2 regions of the Micromonospora parathelypteridis genome follow, and region 2 is predicted to be linked to the other one. Evidence: riboswitches for the same ligand, from Rfam matches in the RefSeq annotation. Region 2 holds a riboswitch; the other holds the start of a gene.
What was found. A riboswitch is a leader RNA that binds a small molecule or an ion and turns the genes downstream of it on or off. The one in region 2 is predicted to bind thiamine pyrophosphate.

Region 1 (3,401 bases), 670 kb from region 2:
TCCACGCGGGGCCAGATCTCGTCGGTCGGTACCCCGCGGTTCTCCAGCCCGAACGCGACGTCGTCGCCGCAGCGCGCCATCACCAGTTGGGTCTCCGGGTCCTGGAAGACGATGCCGACCCGTTCCCGTCCCTTGCGCGGGTCGAGCCCGTCGATCTCGACGACGCCCTCCTGCTCGCCGGAGTCCTCGGGCAGCAGCCCGGCCAGGGCGCTGAGCAGGGTGCTCTTGCCGGCCCCGGAAGGCCCGAGCAGCAGGACCCGCTCCCCAGCCTCGACCCGCAGGTCAACGCCCCGCACAGCCCAGGCGCGCCGCCCAGCGTGCCGCCACCCGAACCCCCGCAGCGAAACCTCGCCCACCAAACCCACCCCCTCCCGGCCCCCGCACCCCCGCCGCCCCGCGCCCCGCGTCCCGCGTCTCACCTGTTGATCAAGAGGTTCGCGTCAGAAAATCGCGGTTCGTTGACGCAAACCTCTTGATCAACGCAGTCGACAGCGGTGGTCAGATGAGCGCGCGGTCCTGGGCTACCGGGAAGCGGTCCAGGACTCCCGTGTTGGCCAGGGCCCTGGTCAGCAGCCAGCCGCCGGCGCCGGCGATCACGGTGGCGCTGACGATGGTGAGCAGCGCGTACGGGATGCGGTAGTCGGCCAGCGCGTAGTCGACGTTCCAGACGAAGAAGTCGAAGAGCGCGGCGCTGAGGCCGGTCAGCGCGCCGGCCAGCATCGCGGTCGGCAGGCGGAACGACCGGTACCGGAAGGCGGCGAACGCCAACTCGGCGCCGATGCCCTGCACGATGCCCTGCGGGATGACCGTGCCGGCCCACTGGCTGCCCAGCAGCGCGGACAGGACGGCGGCCACCGTCTCGCAGTAGAGCGCGGCGCCGGGCTTGCGGATGACCAGACCGCCGATCACGGCCGGCATCAGCCAGACGCCGTAGAGCAGCGTCTGCGCCGGCGGGAAGAAGGCGAACGCGCCCTCGGTGGCGCTCCAGACCAGGCCCCACGCCCAGAAGATGACGCCGAAGGCGACCGCGATCACCGAGGCGACCACGATGTCGATGGTCCGCCAGCGGCTGGTGTCGGTGGTGGAATTCATGTGTTGCTCCCAGTTCTGACTGCGAACCAGGAGAAGACGCACGCCGCGCGTCCGGTGGCACCGGACGGCGGCGCGGCTGGAGGTCGACCGAACTCCCTGCGCTGGCATTACCCAGATCAGGTTCGAGGGTCTGCGGGCGTGCCCGCACTCTCAGCGCTGTGCGCTCCCCTGTCGGATGTGAAGTTGTCTCGCTGACGCTAACACCGAACAGGGCCGTCAGCCCAGCAGGGCATCCGCCTGACCTGCGGGGAGCGACCGACTCGCCGTCGGCTGGGTACGCTTCCGATCATGCGGGTCGACGCGCGAGGTTTCACGTTCGAGGTAACCGCCGGCGGACCGCCGGACGGCGTACCCGCCCTGCTGCTGCACGGTTTCCCGCAGCACAGCGGCGAATGGGACGACGTCGTGCCGACGCTGCACGCGGCCGGGCTGCGCACGTACGCGCTGGACCAGCGCGGCTACTCGCCGGACGCCCGACCCGCCCGGGTGGCCGACTACCGGATCCCCGAGCTGGTCGCCGACGTGGTGGCGGTGCTCGACGCCCTCGGGCTGGACGCTGTCCACCTGGTCGGCCACGACTGGGGAGCGATCGTGGCGTGGGCGGTCGCCGCCGGGCACCCGGATCGGGTCCGCACGCTGACCGCGGTGTCCGTGCCACATCCGGCGGCGATGGCGCAGGCCCTGGCCACCGACAGCCAGCAGAAGGCCCGCTCGTCGTACATCGCGCTGTTCCGCAAGCCGGACAAGGCCGAGAAGGTGCTGCTGGCGTGGCACGCGACCGCGTTGCGCAAGCTGCTCGGCGGGGTGGGCGACGCGCGCCGGGTGGACCGCTACGCCGACCCGATGCGCGAGCCGGGGGTGCTCACCGCCGCGCTGAACTGGTACCGGGCGATGTCCCGCGCCGACCTGGCCGGCGTCGGCCCGGTCGCGGTGCCCACCACGTACGTCTGGAGTGACCGGGACGTCGCCATCGGCCGGACCGCCGCCGAGGCGTGCGCGGCCAACGTCATCGGTGAATACCGCTTCGTGCAGCTGCCCGGGGTGAGTCACTGGATCCCGGACACGGCGCCAGGCCCGCTCGCCGAGGCGATCCTGGCCCGAGCCGGCAAGACGGCCTGAACCGTGCGGGTCAGCGAGGGAGGGCCATCGTGACGACGGACGCCAGCGGGCCGGGCACTCGGCGCTCGATCGCCGCGCAACTGCGCGTGCTGGGCGTACGCCCCGGCGCGACGCTGCTGGTGCACGCCGCGCTGCGTCCGCTGGGATTCGTCTGCGGCGGGCCGCACGCGGTGGTGCTCGCCCTGCGCGACGCGCTCGGTCCCGACGGCACGATCGTGGTGCCCACCCACACGCCGGACAACAGCGACCCCGCGGGATGGAGCAGACCGCCGGTGCCGGCGGACTGGTGGCCGCTGATCCGCGCCGAGATGCCGGGCTTCGACCCGGCGGTCACGCCGAGCCGGTTCATGGGTGTGCTCGCCGAGACGGTTCGCGGCTGGCCCGGCGCGATGCGCAGTTCGCATCCGCACGTGTCGTTCGCCGCGCTCGGGCCGGCCGCCGAGCAGGTGGTGGCCGGGCACACCCTCGGCGACATGCTCGGCGAGGGCTCGCCGCTGGCCCGGCTCTACGACCTGGACGCCGACGTGTTGCTGCTGGGCGTGGACCACTCCAAGAGCACCTCGCTGCACCTGGCCGAGTACCGCAGCCCGGGCGCACCCCGCGAGCAGGTGGGCGCCGCCGCGCGTACCGGCGACGGTGGTCGCGAATGGGTGTGGTGGCAGGACGTACGGCTCGACTCGGACGACTTCGACGCGTTGGGCAGGGACCTGGAGGCCACCGGGGCGGTTCGCACCGGACCGGTCGGCGACGGGACCGGCAGGTTGATGCGCCAGCGGGCGGCGGTCGACTTCGCGGTGCGCTGGCTGGCCCGCAATCGGACGACGGAGGACGCATGACGCTGAGTGCCGAGGACTATCTGGCCGTGGTGACCGAGACGATCGGCCAGGTGGCCGCCAGTCAGCGGGAGGCGGTGGGGCGGGCCGCCGACCTGATCGCCGAGGCTGTACGCGCCGACGGCGTGGTGCACGCGTTCGGCACCGGGCATTCGGAGGCCCTCGCGATGGAGATCGCCGGACGGGCGGGCGGTCTGGTGCCGACCAACCGGATCGCGCTGCGCGACCTGGTGCTGATTGGTGGCGAACCGGCCGAGCAGCTCGGTCCGATGTTGGAACGGGATCCGGAGGTCGCGCACCGCCTCTACGAGCTGGCCCCGGTGCGGCCCACCGACGTCTTCGTGCTGGCCTCGAACT
Region 2 (3,401 bases):
GCGAAGTCCGGGTCGAGCCGGATGCCGATCAGACCGTCCTCGTTGCCGGTGAAGACGTCCAGGTCGACGGCGGTGACGGTGCTGCCGGTGTCCGGCTTCACGATCTGCACGCGACCGTCGCGCTCGATGTAGAAGACCCGCCCGTCGGGCGCGATGTCCAGCTCCATCGGGTTGCTGGTGTTGCTGTCCAGCGAGACCTTCTCAAAGTTCGAGGTCTTCGTGGCCCCGCAGTCCGCCTCCACCGCACCGGCCGCGGTCTGGATGCCGCCGAGCAGGTGGGACAGGAACTCGGGCTCCGCGTACGACTCCCGGGTGTGTCCGCCTCCCGTGTACCAGGAGCGGCCGCCGTCGAAGTCCTGGCACCAGGCGGTCGGGTGGTCGGCACCCATCGCCCCTGCGCCCGGGGTGTAGCTCTTCTCGTCCAGGCTCGCCAGCACGTGCACGTCGGGCCGCGGGTTGGTCTGGAAGTTGTACCACTCGTCGAACCGGGACCAGCGGTCCGGCAGCCCGACCGTGGACGGGTGGGCGTGTTCCTCCACCTTGACCGTGGCCTGCTGGTTGGCCGGGTGGTTGGCGAAGTACGCGCCGACCAGATCGCCGTACCAGGCCCAGCTGTACTCGGTGTCCGAGGCGGCGTGGATGCCGACGTAACCGCCGCCGGCGCGTACGTAGCGCTCGAATGCCGCCTGCTGCTCGGCATTGAGGACGTCGCCGGTGGTGGAAAGCCAGATCACGGCCTTGTACTTCGCCAGGTTGGCGTCGCTGAATACGGCGCCGTCCTCGGAACTGTCCACGGTGAATCCGTTGGCGGTGCCGAGCTGTTGGATGGCGGCGATGCCGGTGGGGATGGAGTCGTGCCGGAAGCCGGCGGTCTTGGAGAAGACCAGGACGGAGTAGGGATCGACGGCTGCCTTCGCTACCTTCGGCGCCACCTGGGTGACCGGGGCGGCGGCTGGTGCCTCTCGCGGGGGAACCTGCGTGGCCGTCGGTGCCGCCTGAGCGGGCGTACCGAACAGTGTCGTCGAGGCGAGAGCTAGGGAGATGAAGGTCGCGGTGATGGGTACGCGGGCACGACGAGAACGGGACACGCCGCCTCCTGTGTCGTAGTGACAGGGCTCGCGGGAGCCGGCTCGCCGAAGACCGTCCCAGATGGAGTCGGCGGTTACACCGTGCCAGGGTGCCCCGCCGACATTTTTGTCGAATCGCTGAACAAATTAATTCGGCTGGCTCAATGTCCGGCAAGATGCCGGCGGGTAACGGTTCTGCAACGGCGGGCGACATTCCGAACAGGACCGCATGAATCGGCCCATCGATTTCGCTCGTCGCCGCGCGGTCCGGCTGGCCGGTCGCCGCCGAGACCCCGCCTTGGCAGGCCGGCGGATCTGTCGTACGGTGACACGCAAGTAACCCACGGGAGCCCGGTGTACCGGGCTGAGAGGGGGGCTGACAGCCCCCGACCGTTGAACCTGATCCGGGTAATGCCGGCGCAGGGAGGAGCGTTGCCGTGCCGTCCCTAGGGCGACTGCATCTGATCACCGACACCCGACCCGGGCGGGACCCACTCACCGTGGTCCGGGCCGCCCTCACGGCGGCCCGCGCCGACCTGGTGGTGCAGGTCCGGGTCGAGGATTCCGCCACCGACCGCGAGGCGTACGACCTGGCCCGACGGGTGCTGGCGCTCTGCGCGTCGTACGAGGCGACCTGCCTGGTCAACGACAGGTTGCACGTGGCGCTCGCGGTGGGCGCAGCCGGCGGGCACGTCGGAGCCGACGACCTGCCGGTCGCCGCAGCCCGCCGGGTGCTCGGCCCGACCGGGGTGCTGGGAGCCACCGCCCGCGCGCCGGGAACAGCGGCCGAGGCCGTCGCGGCGGGAGCCAGCTACCTGGGCGTCGGGCCGTGCCACCCCACCAGCACGAAGTCCGGCCTGCCGGATCCCATCGGGCCCGCCGGGGTACGCGCTGTCGTCGACGCCGTCGACGTGCCGGTCATCGCGATCGGGGGAGTGACCGCCGCCCGGGTGCCGGTGCTGCGGGCCGCCGGGGCGTACGGGGTGGCCGTGGTCGGTGCGGTGTCCGGTGCCGCCGACCCGGCTCGGGCGACCGCCGAGCTGATCGAGGCACTGACGTGCTGACCGGCCGGTCCCCGTCAGCGCCATCGAGCGATCGGGTCCGGCCGGACGTGGCAGTGGTGGGGGCGGGGCCGATCGGGCTGGCGATCGCCTGGCGCTGCGCCGCCCGAGGGCTGCGAGTGGTGGTGCACGATCCGGCACCCGGCTCGGGGGCCTCGGCGGTGGCCGCCGGCATGCTCGCCCCGGTCGCCGAGGCGTACTTCGGTGAGCGGCAGCTCACCGAGCTGCTGCTGGCGTCCGCCGCCCGCTGGCCGACGTTCGCCGCCGAGCTGACCGAAGCGACCGGCGCCGACATCGGCTACCGGACCGAGGGCACCCTGATGGTCGGGCTGACCGGTGACGACCTGGCCGAGGCGGGCCGGCTCTGGGCGTACCAGCAGGGGTTGGGCCTGCCGGTGACCCGGCTGCGCCCCACCGAGCTGCGCGACCGCGAGCCGGCGCTCGCCCCGCGGGTGCGCGGCGGCGCGCTCGCGCCCACCGACCACCAGGTCGACCCCCGACTGCTGCTGCCGGCGCTGCGCACGGCCGCGCAGCGAGCCGGCGCGGTGCTCGTGCCGCACGCGGTCCGGCACTTGTCCGACGTGCACGCCCGGGTCACCGTGGTCGCCGCCGGCTGCGGGGCCGCCGCACTCACCGGCCTGCCCGTGCGGCCGGTGAAAGGCCAGGTCCTCCGGCTCCGCGCGCCCGATGGCGTCGCGCCGGGCTTCCGGCACGTGATCCGGGGGTACGCCGACGGCGAGCCCGTCTACCTGGTGCCCCGAGCCGACGGCGAGGTCGTGCTCGGCGCGACGGTCGAGGAACGGTCGGACACCACGGTCACCGTCGGAGCCGTGCAACGCCTGCTCCGCGCCGGCGTCGACCTGCTGCCCGAGCTGGCCGAGTACGACCTGGTCGAGGCGACCGCCGGGCTACGCCCCGGCACCCCGGACAACGCACCGATCCTCGGACCGCTGCCCGGCCGGCCGGACGTGCTGGCCGCTACCGGGCACCACCGACACGGCATCGTGCTCACCCCGATCACCGCCGACCTGATCGCCGACCTGGTGCTCACCGGCGTACCCGACCCGCTGCTCGCGTCCTTCCCGCCGGACCGGTTCGTCGGCGCGGCGGACGGCGGCGGACCTGAACCGACGATGGAGGGGGACCGGTGGAGTTGACGGTGAACGGGGCCGGGCGCAGCGTGCCCGGCGGCGCGTCGGTGGCGGACCTGGTCCGCGACGTCGTGCCTCAGCAGCGTGGGGTGGCGGTCGCGGTCAACGGCGAGGTGGTGCCC

Region 1: it holds a riboswitch for thiamine pyrophosphate, as region 2 does, so the genes downstream of both, HNR20_RS07510 (ECF transporter S component) here and thiE (thiamine phosphate synthase) in region 2, are expected to answer to the same signal.

Annotation. Positions count from the first base shown of each region.
Region 1 is NZ_JACHDP010000001.1:1,760,385-1,763,785, reverse strand. It holds gene HNR20_RS07515 (ABC transporter ATP-binding protein) at 1-356, opposite strand, end outside; gene HNR20_RS07510 (ECF transporter S component) at 499-1,092, opposite strand; TPP riboswitch at 1,168-1,272, opposite strand; gene HNR20_RS07505 (alpha/beta fold hydrolase) at 1,381-2,211, shown strand; gene HNR20_RS07500 (AAC(3) family N-acetyltransferase) at 2,241-3,047, shown strand; gene HNR20_RS07495 (sugar isomerase domain-containing protein) at 3,044-3,401, shown strand, end outside.
Region 2 is NZ_JACHDP010000001.1:2,425,743-2,429,143, reverse strand. It holds gene HNR20_RS10625 (ThuA domain-containing protein) at 1-1,088, opposite strand, end outside; TPP riboswitch at 1,401-1,510, shown strand; gene thiE (thiamine phosphate synthase) at 1,505-2,131, shown strand; gene thiO (glycine oxidase ThiO) at 2,125-3,285, shown strand; gene thiS (sulfur carrier protein ThiS) at 3,276-3,401, shown strand, end outside.